3 regions of the Gilliamella sp. B3023 genome follow, and region 1 is predicted to be linked to each of the others. Evidence: riboswitches for the same ligand, from Rfam matches in the RefSeq annotation. Region 1 holds a riboswitch; each other region holds the start of a gene.
The links. A riboswitch is a leader RNA that binds a small molecule or an ion and turns the genes downstream of it on or off. The one in region 1 is predicted to bind thiamine pyrophosphate.
Positions count from the first base shown of each region.

Region 2: it holds a riboswitch for thiamine pyrophosphate, as region 1 does, so the genes downstream of both, tenA (thiaminase II) here and thiM (hydroxyethylthiazole kinase) in region 1, are expected to answer to the same signal.
Region 3: it holds a riboswitch for thiamine pyrophosphate, as region 1 does, so the genes downstream of both, thiB (thiamine ABC transporter substrate binding subunit) here and thiM (hydroxyethylthiazole kinase) in region 1, are expected to answer to the same signal.

Region 1 covers NZ_JAFNNH010000003.1:156,814-160,102, reverse strand. Annotated here, with positions in the region: gene trkA (Trk system potassium transporter TrkA) at 1-1,100, shown strand, start outside; TPP riboswitch at 1,155-1,256, shown strand; gene thiM (hydroxyethylthiazole kinase) at 1,309-2,094, shown strand; gene thiE (thiamine phosphate synthase) at 2,094-2,735, shown strand; gene thiD (bifunctional hydroxymethylpyrimidine kinase/phosphomethylpyrimidine kinase) at 2,747-3,289, shown strand, end outside.
Region 2 covers NZ_JAFNNH010000021.1:42,743-46,031, reverse strand. Annotated here, with positions in the region: gene asnA (aspartate--ammonia ligase) at 1-976, shown strand, start outside; gene tenA (thiaminase II) at 1,023-1,667, opposite strand; TPP riboswitch at 1,719-1,807, opposite strand; gene J3U16_RS10875 (DUF1161 domain-containing protein) at 1,844-2,248, opposite strand; gene J3U16_RS10870 (hypothetical protein) at 2,384-2,617, opposite strand; gene J3U16_RS10865 (SemiSWEET family transporter) at 3,020-3,283, opposite strand.
Region 3 covers NZ_JAFNNH010000030.1:1,971-5,259, forward strand. Annotated here, with positions in the region: gene thiP (thiamine/thiamine pyrophosphate ABC transporter permease) at 1-573, opposite strand, end outside; gene thiB (thiamine ABC transporter substrate binding subunit) at 587-1,585, opposite strand; TPP riboswitch at 1,626-1,734, opposite strand; gene argS (arginine--tRNA ligase) at 2,251-3,289, shown strand, end outside.

The DNA.
Region 1 (3,289 bases):
ATGTGATGTTTAATATTCCACAAAAAGTTGCTAGAATCCGTGCTCCTGAATATAACGATGAAAGATACCCATTCTTCAATAAAGATTGTATCAACATCGATCATATTATTGCTCCTGAAAACTTAATTACAAATCATATTAGCCAATTAGTTCAATATCCTGGTGCTCTACAGTTTGCTTCGTTTTATGATAATCGTGTCTGTTTGGTTGCTGTAACCGCTTATTACGGTGGTGCGTTAGTGGGGAGCGAACTGTCCGAACTTAAAGAGCATTTACCACATGTCGAAGCGCGTGTTGTTGCTATTTATCGTCAAAATCGTTTTATTCGTCCAATAGGTTCGACTTTAATTGAAGCTGGAGACATGGTTTATTTTATTACCCCTCCCCTCAACATTAAAGCAGTAACCAGTGAACTACAAAGGCTAGAAAAACCTTATAAACGTATTATTATTAGCGGTGGTGGTGGCGTTGCCATTGCTTTAGCTAAACGTTTAGAGAATGATTATCAAGTTAAGTTGATTGAACGTAATGCAGAAAAAGCTGAATTAATAGCTGAGCAGTTAGTTAATACCACCGTGTTACATGGTGAATCATCAGACCAAGAATTATTATCGCAAGAGCAAGTCGAGTTAACCGATCTGTTTGTGGCGGTCACTAGCGATGATGAAGCCAATATTATGTCATCTATGCTGGCAAAAAGAATGGGGGCAAAAAAAGTCATCGTTCTTATCCAGCGACAAGCCTACTTAGAATTGATTAACGATAGTGTTATTGATATCGCGATTTCACCACAACATGCCACTATTTCAGAACTACTAAGCCATGTTAGGCAAACAGGTGTAGTTAAAGTTGTCTCATTACGCCAAGGTGAATCAGAAATTGTCGAAGTAGTTGCTCGTGGTGAAGCCGAAAATTCAAAATTAGTCGGTAAAAATATCAACAGTTTAAAATTACCTTCAGGTGCTACGATTGGTGCCGTGGTTCGTGGTGAAGATGTAATTATAGTAAATACGGATTTAATGATTGAAGATGGCGATCATTTAATAATTTTCTTACCGGATAGACGCGCCATTAGTGATATAGAAAGATTATTACAATAACTTGTTTAATTTTTAAACTCAGTTCATAATAGATTCAATTTTATCCAAATTTGTTATTTAGACTCGGGGTGTTTTTTGTTAGAGCAAAAAACTGAGAATTTACCCGTTGAACCTGATCTGGATCATGCCAGCGTAGGGAAGTCTCTGTCTTAATTACCGCTTTTGACACATTCTTCCCTTAATATTATTTATTAGATAAGGAAAGAATATGTCGGTCATTAAATTATTTTCAAATCAAGATGCCATTCCTTTTATTGAGCAAGTTCATCAGAAGCGACCTTTAATCCATTGTATTACCAATGATGTGGTACAAAATTACACCGCTAACGTTCTTTTGGCGATTGGGGCTTCACCAGCGATGGTGGTAGCTGAGCAAGAAGTTGAGGACTTTGTTGCCATTGCAAATGGTTTGTTAATTAATATTGGTACGATCAATAGTCATAGCGCTAAAAGCATGTTACTAGCCGCCGCAAAAGCTAATCAAACTCCTTGGGTATTAGATCCTGTCGCAGTTGGAGCAGCATTGAAATATCGTACTGAAATTGCTAAGCAATTATTAACATTTAAACCGACAGTTATTCGAGGAAATGCTTCAGAAATTCTAGCATTAAGTGGTCAACAATCATCATCAAAAGGGCCTGATGGGCTGGATTCTACTGATTCTGCATTAGATGCGGCAATGCTATTAGCCAAGAAATATCAAACCATTGTTGCAATAACAGGTGAGACCGATTATGTCACAGATGGTGAGCAGGTTTATAGCATTGTTGGGGGTGATATCGCGCTAACACAAGTAACTGGTACTGGTTGTTCATTATCTGCGATTGTAGCTGCATTGATTGCAAGTTCTGAAGATCATTTAAAGGCTACTGCTTCAGCCTGCTTTATGATGAAAAAAGCGGGTGAACTCGCTAATAAACAGCAAGGGCTAGGTACTTTTGCTATGTCAATTATTGACCAACTTTCTCTTTTCACCACAAATAAGGATTTTTGATGAAGAAGCAACTTGATTTAACACTCTATTTAGTACTTGACCCAGTACTTTGTGATGGCATAAATGGTATGGTTAATACCACTAAGTTTGCAGTTGAAAATGGTGTTACTGCCGTTCAATTACGTTCAGAACAAGAATATTCAGGTAAAAATTGGTATAAAGCCGCCCAAGCTTTAAAAGAAGTATTAATCGACACTCAAGTTCCACTATTGATTAATGATCATATTGATATAGCTTTAGCTGTCGATGCCGATGGTGTTCATGTTGGACAAAGCGATCTACCTGTCGAAGTTGCACGACGATTAATTGGAGAAGATAAATGGATAGGGCTTTCAGTCTCTAATTATTCGCAACTTGAGCGCGTTCCTTGGCAACTAGTCGATTATCTAGGTATTGGCCCTATCTATCCAACCCCCACCAAAAAAGATGCAGCAGAAGCAATAGGCATCGCCCAATTGACTGAACTTGTTAAAGCAAAACAATGCCCTGCCGTTGCGATAGGTGGTATCGGTGTAAACAATTTAACTGAAGTGATTCAAACTGGCATTGAAGGTATTGCCGTTGTATCCGCAATTTGCGGGCAAGGAGATATTGCTAATGCAACATCTGATTTAATAAGAAAAATAAGACAAGCAAGATAGGAAACTAAACCATGACAACAATTTCATTAACTATAGCTGGTAGCGATCCTAGTGGCGGTGCAGGTATTCAGGCCGATTTAAAGGCCTTTTCAGCGCTTGGCGCTTATGGGATGTCAGTCATTACTGCTTTAACCGCACAAAGTACACAAGGTGTTAATAGCATATACCCAGTGCCACCCGAATTTGTTGAGGCTCAATTTAACACACTTTATCAAGATATCCATATTGATAGCGTTAAAATCGGTATGCTGATGAATAAAGAGATTGTAACCACGGTTAATCATTTATTAAGCAATAATCCTATTGCCAATATTGTTCTTGATACGGTAATGATAGCCAAAGGGGGGCATCCTTTATTGAGAAATGATGCCATTACCGCTATTCGAGAATTGCTATTACCATTCGCCACCATCATCACCCCTAACCTTCCAGAAGCAGCAGCATTACTTGATTGTCATGAGGCACAAAACGAAGATGAAATGCAACAACAGGGTTATGAGCTACTCAAATTAGGCTGTCAGGCAGTATTAATGAAAGGGGGACATTTGCCAAGT
Region 2 (3,289 bases), on a different contig from region 1:
AGAGCAGCAACAACGGATCAATTTTGTTAAACAATTTTTTGCTGAGCAATTAGCTAATAATTTATCACTAATTGAAGTTCAAGCCCCACTTTTGAGTCAAATTGGTGATGGTGTTCAGGATAATTTATCTGGGACTGAGAAGGCGGTTCAGGTTAATATTAAGAGTATTCCTGATGCGCAATTTGAAGTGGTTCATTCACTCGCTAAATGGAAACGCAAAATATTGAGCCAACATAATTTTCCAGTTGGTGAAGGTATTTATACCAATATGAAAGCACTTCGCCCTGATGAAGATAAGCTCTCCCCTATTCATTCTGTTTATGTCGATCAATGGGATTGGGAAAAAGTAATTCGTCCTGAAGATCGCAATCTTGCTTATTTAAAACAGACGGTAGAGAAGATTTATAGTGCTATTAAGGCTACAGAAAAAGTGGTTTCAGAAAAATATCATCTTTCTTGTTTTTTACCAGAGTCGATCACTTTTATGGATAGTGAGCAGTTATTGAAACGTTATCCTAATTTGTCACCAAAAGAGCGCGAAAACGCGATTACTAAAGACTTAGGCGCAGTATTTTTAATCGGTATTGGCGGTGATTTGTCAAATAAAGAAAAACACGATGTGCGCGCCCCTGATTATGATGATTGGAGTAGCGATAATGAGATGGGTTCTAAAGGATTAAATGGTGATATTTTAGTTTGGAATCCAGTTTTAAATAGTGGTTTTGAAATTTCGTCAATGGGTATTCGCGTCGATCCTGAGACGTTAAAGCGTCAATTAAAATTAACCAATAATGAAGATCGTCTGCAATATGCTTGGCATAAGGCATTAGCTAATGGTGATTTTTTACAGACAATTGGTGGCGGAATTGGACAATCTCGACTAACTATGTTGCTTTTACAACAACATCATATTGGGCAAGTCCAAGCAAGTGTTTGGGATGATGTAACCAAGCAAAACTATCAACAACTTTTATAATTCATGCTCAGCATGTTTTATCTAAAATGGTAAAACATGCTGTTTACTAGTCACTTTTATCCAATGCCATTTGCCAAAAATTTATTTCCAATTGCGTCGCTTGCTTAAATATTTGGCTTAATTGTTTAAATCGGTTTTCACTAATATTAAGTAATTGTTGTTCTATCCAAGCAATTTCTTTTTGTACTGCTTGTTGGAACTCCTTACTGGCATACATCTCAATCCAAGAGTGATATGGGTTGTTTTCGTTCCAACCTTGAATCCAATTAGCAATCATGCCATACCCAATTAAACAGGGCGCCATTGCTATGTGTATATCTAATATATCGCCGTGTAATCCAATATCAAGCACATAACGTGTATAATCGCTATTGGCTTTGGCTTCCTTTAATGTGCTTAGTTCATATTCAGATATGTGCCATTTTTTGCAATATTCAATATGCAGATCGAGTTCAACTTCAACAATGGTTTTTAAACTCTCTAATGATTGCCGAATTTGAGCAATGTCGTGACTTTTATATACTGCAAGTCCCCAAGCTCGGGAAAAGTTGATTAAAAAAAGATAATCTTGTTTAAGGTAGTATTGAAAGCAGGTTAAGTCTAATGTGCCTTTTCCTAATTGTTGAACAAAATCATGTTGAATGTAGTGTTTCCACTCGCTTGATTCAATCAGTGAGTTAAATGATGGCATAATGACTCCTTTTTGATAAATTCGCTATAAGGAGTTAAACAGATTTCTATAATAGACGTGTTTTAAACTCCCTTCGTCGGTATTAACCGAATCAGGTTCAACGGGTATAATCTCAGCCTATAGCACCCCGGTTAAACAAATTATAAAATTTATAAAATGGTTACTTAAATTTCTGTTTATTCTGCTTTTTGTTCAGTTTCCTGAGATTCTGTAGAAGTCGGCTCTGGAGTTTGAACTTTTTCTACTGGTGCCGAAGCTGGCGTTTGAACTGGAGCGTTACTAGGGCTGTCGCTCTCGACGGGTTGTGGTGTGATTTCAACAGGTGTTTCAGGCTCATCTTTAACTGATTTTGATGATGGTGTACGAATATAAACAATGCTTTGTTTACCTCGATCACATGATCCAACGATTTTACCTTCAATATTTTGTTCACCTTGAGGAACAAGTTTTAATTGGAAGCTATTTTCATTAACACCGTTATTTTTAATTTTTTCGGCGATATTTGCACTAATTTCGTCACAATTGGACGCAGATGCAATAACTGGGAGACCTAATAATAAAACTACTGCTAACTTTTTCATGATCTTTCCTTAAGATTATCGAGTAACTGATGCATTATAAAACGATTGTTTAAACTGTCCATATCGTTTTGAATAACGCTGCAAATAAATTTTATCAATAGATTTGAAAAAGCTAGCTTAGTATAGATTTTTTAGTTAATTCTGCTCTTGGTGTTGGTTTTCGAGTAATTTTAATTTATCTAGAACCCATGAGCGAATATCGGATAATTCGGCTTCAGATAATTGATTTACAAAGTCTCTTTTTGCGTGGAGTTGTTTGCGATCTTCTTCAGTCAAAACCACACCTTTTAAATTTAATAATACCTCTTTACGGTACATTGAGTAGATAAAATCTTTTATCAAATCATCGGAAAGATTAATATCAGCCATGGTGATTTCCTTATTTTATAAAACTCATTTGTTAATCATCAAATTTAGTTAATCTTTATATAAATAACATTCTGATAGATTTTAAAGATGAATCCAGCCTAAAAAATAGGCTGACTTTTACTATAGTCTAATCACTATTAGATAACAATAGTAAATCGATAAATTAAATTAATTGATTAAATTATTCACTTTATTATTTGATAAGTATTTAACAAACCTGTTGATAACTCAATAACAATATAATAATTAATAAGTTATATGCAAGGTTAATTTTTAATCTTCTCTGATTTCTCAATTTTTGAGTAACCATTATCTAGCCTATTTCACAAAAATTGTGATTATAAAAAAATACAGCATATATTATGCTGTATAAAGAAAATATAAGGGAGTTAAAACAAGAATTTATAAAGCAGTAATAAACGCGGTTAAACCAAATAATACTCCTGGAAAATTAGCTATTGCAATTGGCCAATCCTTTTTTTGTCGTAATAAGCCATAACAGACCCATAATGAGCAGTTAATTGCTGCCGCTAAAGGTTGAGTTGGATTAGCTTTAAATCCATGAAGATTGTCGATAATTTGTGGGATATACGATACGTACATTCCTAATGATGCAAGTGTTGCGATAACACCCAAATAGTGAAAAGCTTTTGGAGAAAGATTCAAAATCAG
Region 3 (3,289 bases), on a different contig from region 1:
CAATATTTGTCTACGAAGTAACGGCCATTCAAGTAATTTAAAATAGGTAAATGTTGAAAAATTAAGTTGTGCCGCTAACTGTCTTTGTTCTATAGCAACACTGTTTAATGTTTTGTAAAAGAGCACACAAGCATAAGGAAAATTCAAAAAAACATGCGCCAACAAAATACCTTGCAAGCCATAAATAGGAAATGAAAATGGGATATGCAGTACTTGGCAAATGTAAGCCAGTAAACCTTGTTGCCCATATACCGACAACAACCCTGTCACAACCACTAAAGCGGGTAAAATGAAGGTAATTGGCATTATTTTTATCAGTAACTTTTTACCTTTAAAATCAATAAAGGAGAGCGCCTTAGCCATTAATATTGCTGATGCCAGCGAAAGTATTGTCGATAACAAAGCTTGATAAAAAGTGATCCAAACAATATGAAGCACATAACTATCAAGATAAATCGTCAAATTTCCTGACTCTAAGGCAAATCGCCAAATAGCAATAAGCGCCGAGCTTAAGATAATGAGTATTAAGCTCGCTGCACTCATTCCGGGTAATAACGATTTAAATTTCAACATTGGCGATACGGATCTATTTACTAATTGCCGATTGCCATTCTCGAATCCAAGCTTTTTGATGTTTTTCAATCTCTGCTGGCTCAAATTCTAACGATTTATTGACCGAATTAATTTGCGCAAAGGCATTAGGTAGATCCGTTTTGATAATCGGATACATCACATTTTTCTCAGCAAATTGGTGTTGGACTTCAGGTGTCAGCAAATAACGTAAAAATTGGCGCGCTAGGTCAATTTCTTGACTGTATTTAATAATTCCGGCTACTTCAACTTGACGATAGTGCCCTTCATCAAAAATAGCTGCTTCGTAGTGATGCTCGTTTTCATTAATGATATGTGCCACTGGCGATGTACTGTAACTAAGTACAAAATCCGCTTCGCCTTTTAAAAACATACCATAAGCTTCGCTCCAACCTTTGGTGACCGTCACCGTGTTTTTAGCGATTTGTTGCCACGCTTCGGCTGCTTTATCACCATAAACTTTTTTTACCCAAAATAGTAAACCGAGTCCTGGTGTACTGGTTCTTGGATCTTGGTAGATGATTTTCCAACCGGCTTTATTTTCGACCAATTCATGTAAAGAATGAGGTGGATTTTTGACTTTGTTATTATTGTAGATAAAAGCAAAATAACCAAAATCATAAGGCATAAAACTATCATCCCACCAATTGGTGTTAAGATTGTCGGGTTTAGCGATTTGATGAGGAATAAGAATATTCGCTTGTTTGGCTTGCTCTAATAGGTTGTTATCTAACCCTAAAATAACATCCGCATTCGTTTTATCGCCTTCAAGACGAATACGATTTAAAACCGACACACCATCACCTAATGTCACAACCTCAAGTTGGCAATTGCATTGGGCTTCAAACCCTTTTTTGATAGCCTCACCGGGTCCCCATTGTGACATAAAGGAATTATAGCTATAAACCGTCAAAGTAGGCAGTTCTGCATTGGCTAATGGGTTAAAAAGTGAAAATAGAAAAATAACAGGTAGTAAAAAGTTTTTACAAAACATTTTGCCTCCAAAGAAATAGGTAAAAGACAAAAGGTTTGAGCAGATATAATAACTCAAATCCCTCCGCTGGCATTATCCAGTTCAGGTTCGACGAGTTATGTCAGTCAATCTGACACTCTCAGCCCACTAGGGCACCCCGTTGAGAACGACATTAGTTTAGAGGGTGAAGGTATAATTGTAAATAGTTACCTTCAACGGTTGCCTGCAAACTTATCTATGATTTTGGAAGAGAGTAACTGCGCTTGATCAAACTGATAGCTTTATAAAATTTCGGCTTAGCCCCATTTGTAATCGGAAAATCGATTTCTTGCTTATTTAAGGGGGGAGTGAGTTTTGCATATTCATCCAAAAAGATATTTTCACCATAATTATCATACTATTTTGTCAATTGTGAATCTGAGTTGTTGCAGATGGCCTTGAGCAAACACCAACGTTGAAAAGAGCAAAAGGATATTGATAATCAGGTAGTTAAATAAATTTCGGCACCTGTTTTCTCTTTATTTTTTTATCTATTTTATAATTAAGTTAATAAATTACATCTAAATAAAAAAATTTTGTTTATAAAAGAATCAGCTATTTACTTGTCCTTAACTAATCCCACAGTGACAATTTATCAATTTATCAGTATTATATTGGGCATTTTATTTTAATCGATTAGGTTCAGTGTGAATATTCAACAACTATTAACACAACGTGTTTCTCAAGCAATGATTATGGCGGGTGCTGATAAAAACTGCGACGCTTTAATCAAGCAATCAGCTAAAGCCCAATTTGGTGATTACCAAGCAAATGGTATCATGTCTACCGCTAAAAAATTGGGAATGCCACCACGAGCATTAGCTGAAAAAGTTTTACAACATCTTGATATTGATGATATTGCCGATAAAATCGAGATCGCCGGTCCTGGTTTTATTAATATCTTTTTAAAAGATAGTTGGATTGCTGAACAAAACGAAGTCGCGCTAAATAGTGATAAACTGAATATTACTTTACCAGCCAAACCACAAACTATTGTGGTTGATTACTCTGCACCAAACGTAGCAAAAGAGATGCACGTCGGCCATTTACGCTCAACTATTATTGGTGATGCTAGTGTCCGAGTATTAAGCTTTCTTGGTCATAATGTTATCCGAGCCAACCATGTTGGAGATTGGGGAACCCAATTTGGGATGTTAATCGCCTATCTTGAAAAAATGGAAAACGAACATGCCAATGACATGGAACTTTCAGATTTAGAATCGTTCTATCGCGCAGCAAAAAAACATTACGACGAAGACGAAGCCTTTGCCGAAAAAGCCCGTAATTATGTCGTAAAACTTCAAGGTGGTGACCAATATTGTCGTGAAATGTGGCGAAAACTGGTGGATATCACCATGACACAAAACATTGCCACATATAAACGCCTTAATGTCACCTTATCGGTTGAAGATACAATGGGCGAAAGCATCTATAACAGTATGCTACCAGGCATTGTTGCCGATCTAAAACAGAAAAAATTAGCGGTTGAAAGTGACGGTGCCATCGTCGTATTTCTAGATGAATATAAAAATAAAGAAGGCGAACCAATGGGCGTTATTATCCAAAAACGTGATGGTGGCTATCTTTATGCAACAACCGACATTGCCTGTGTAAAATATCGTTACGAAACACTTCATGCTGAACGTATTTTATATTATACCGATTCACGTCAACACCAACATCTAG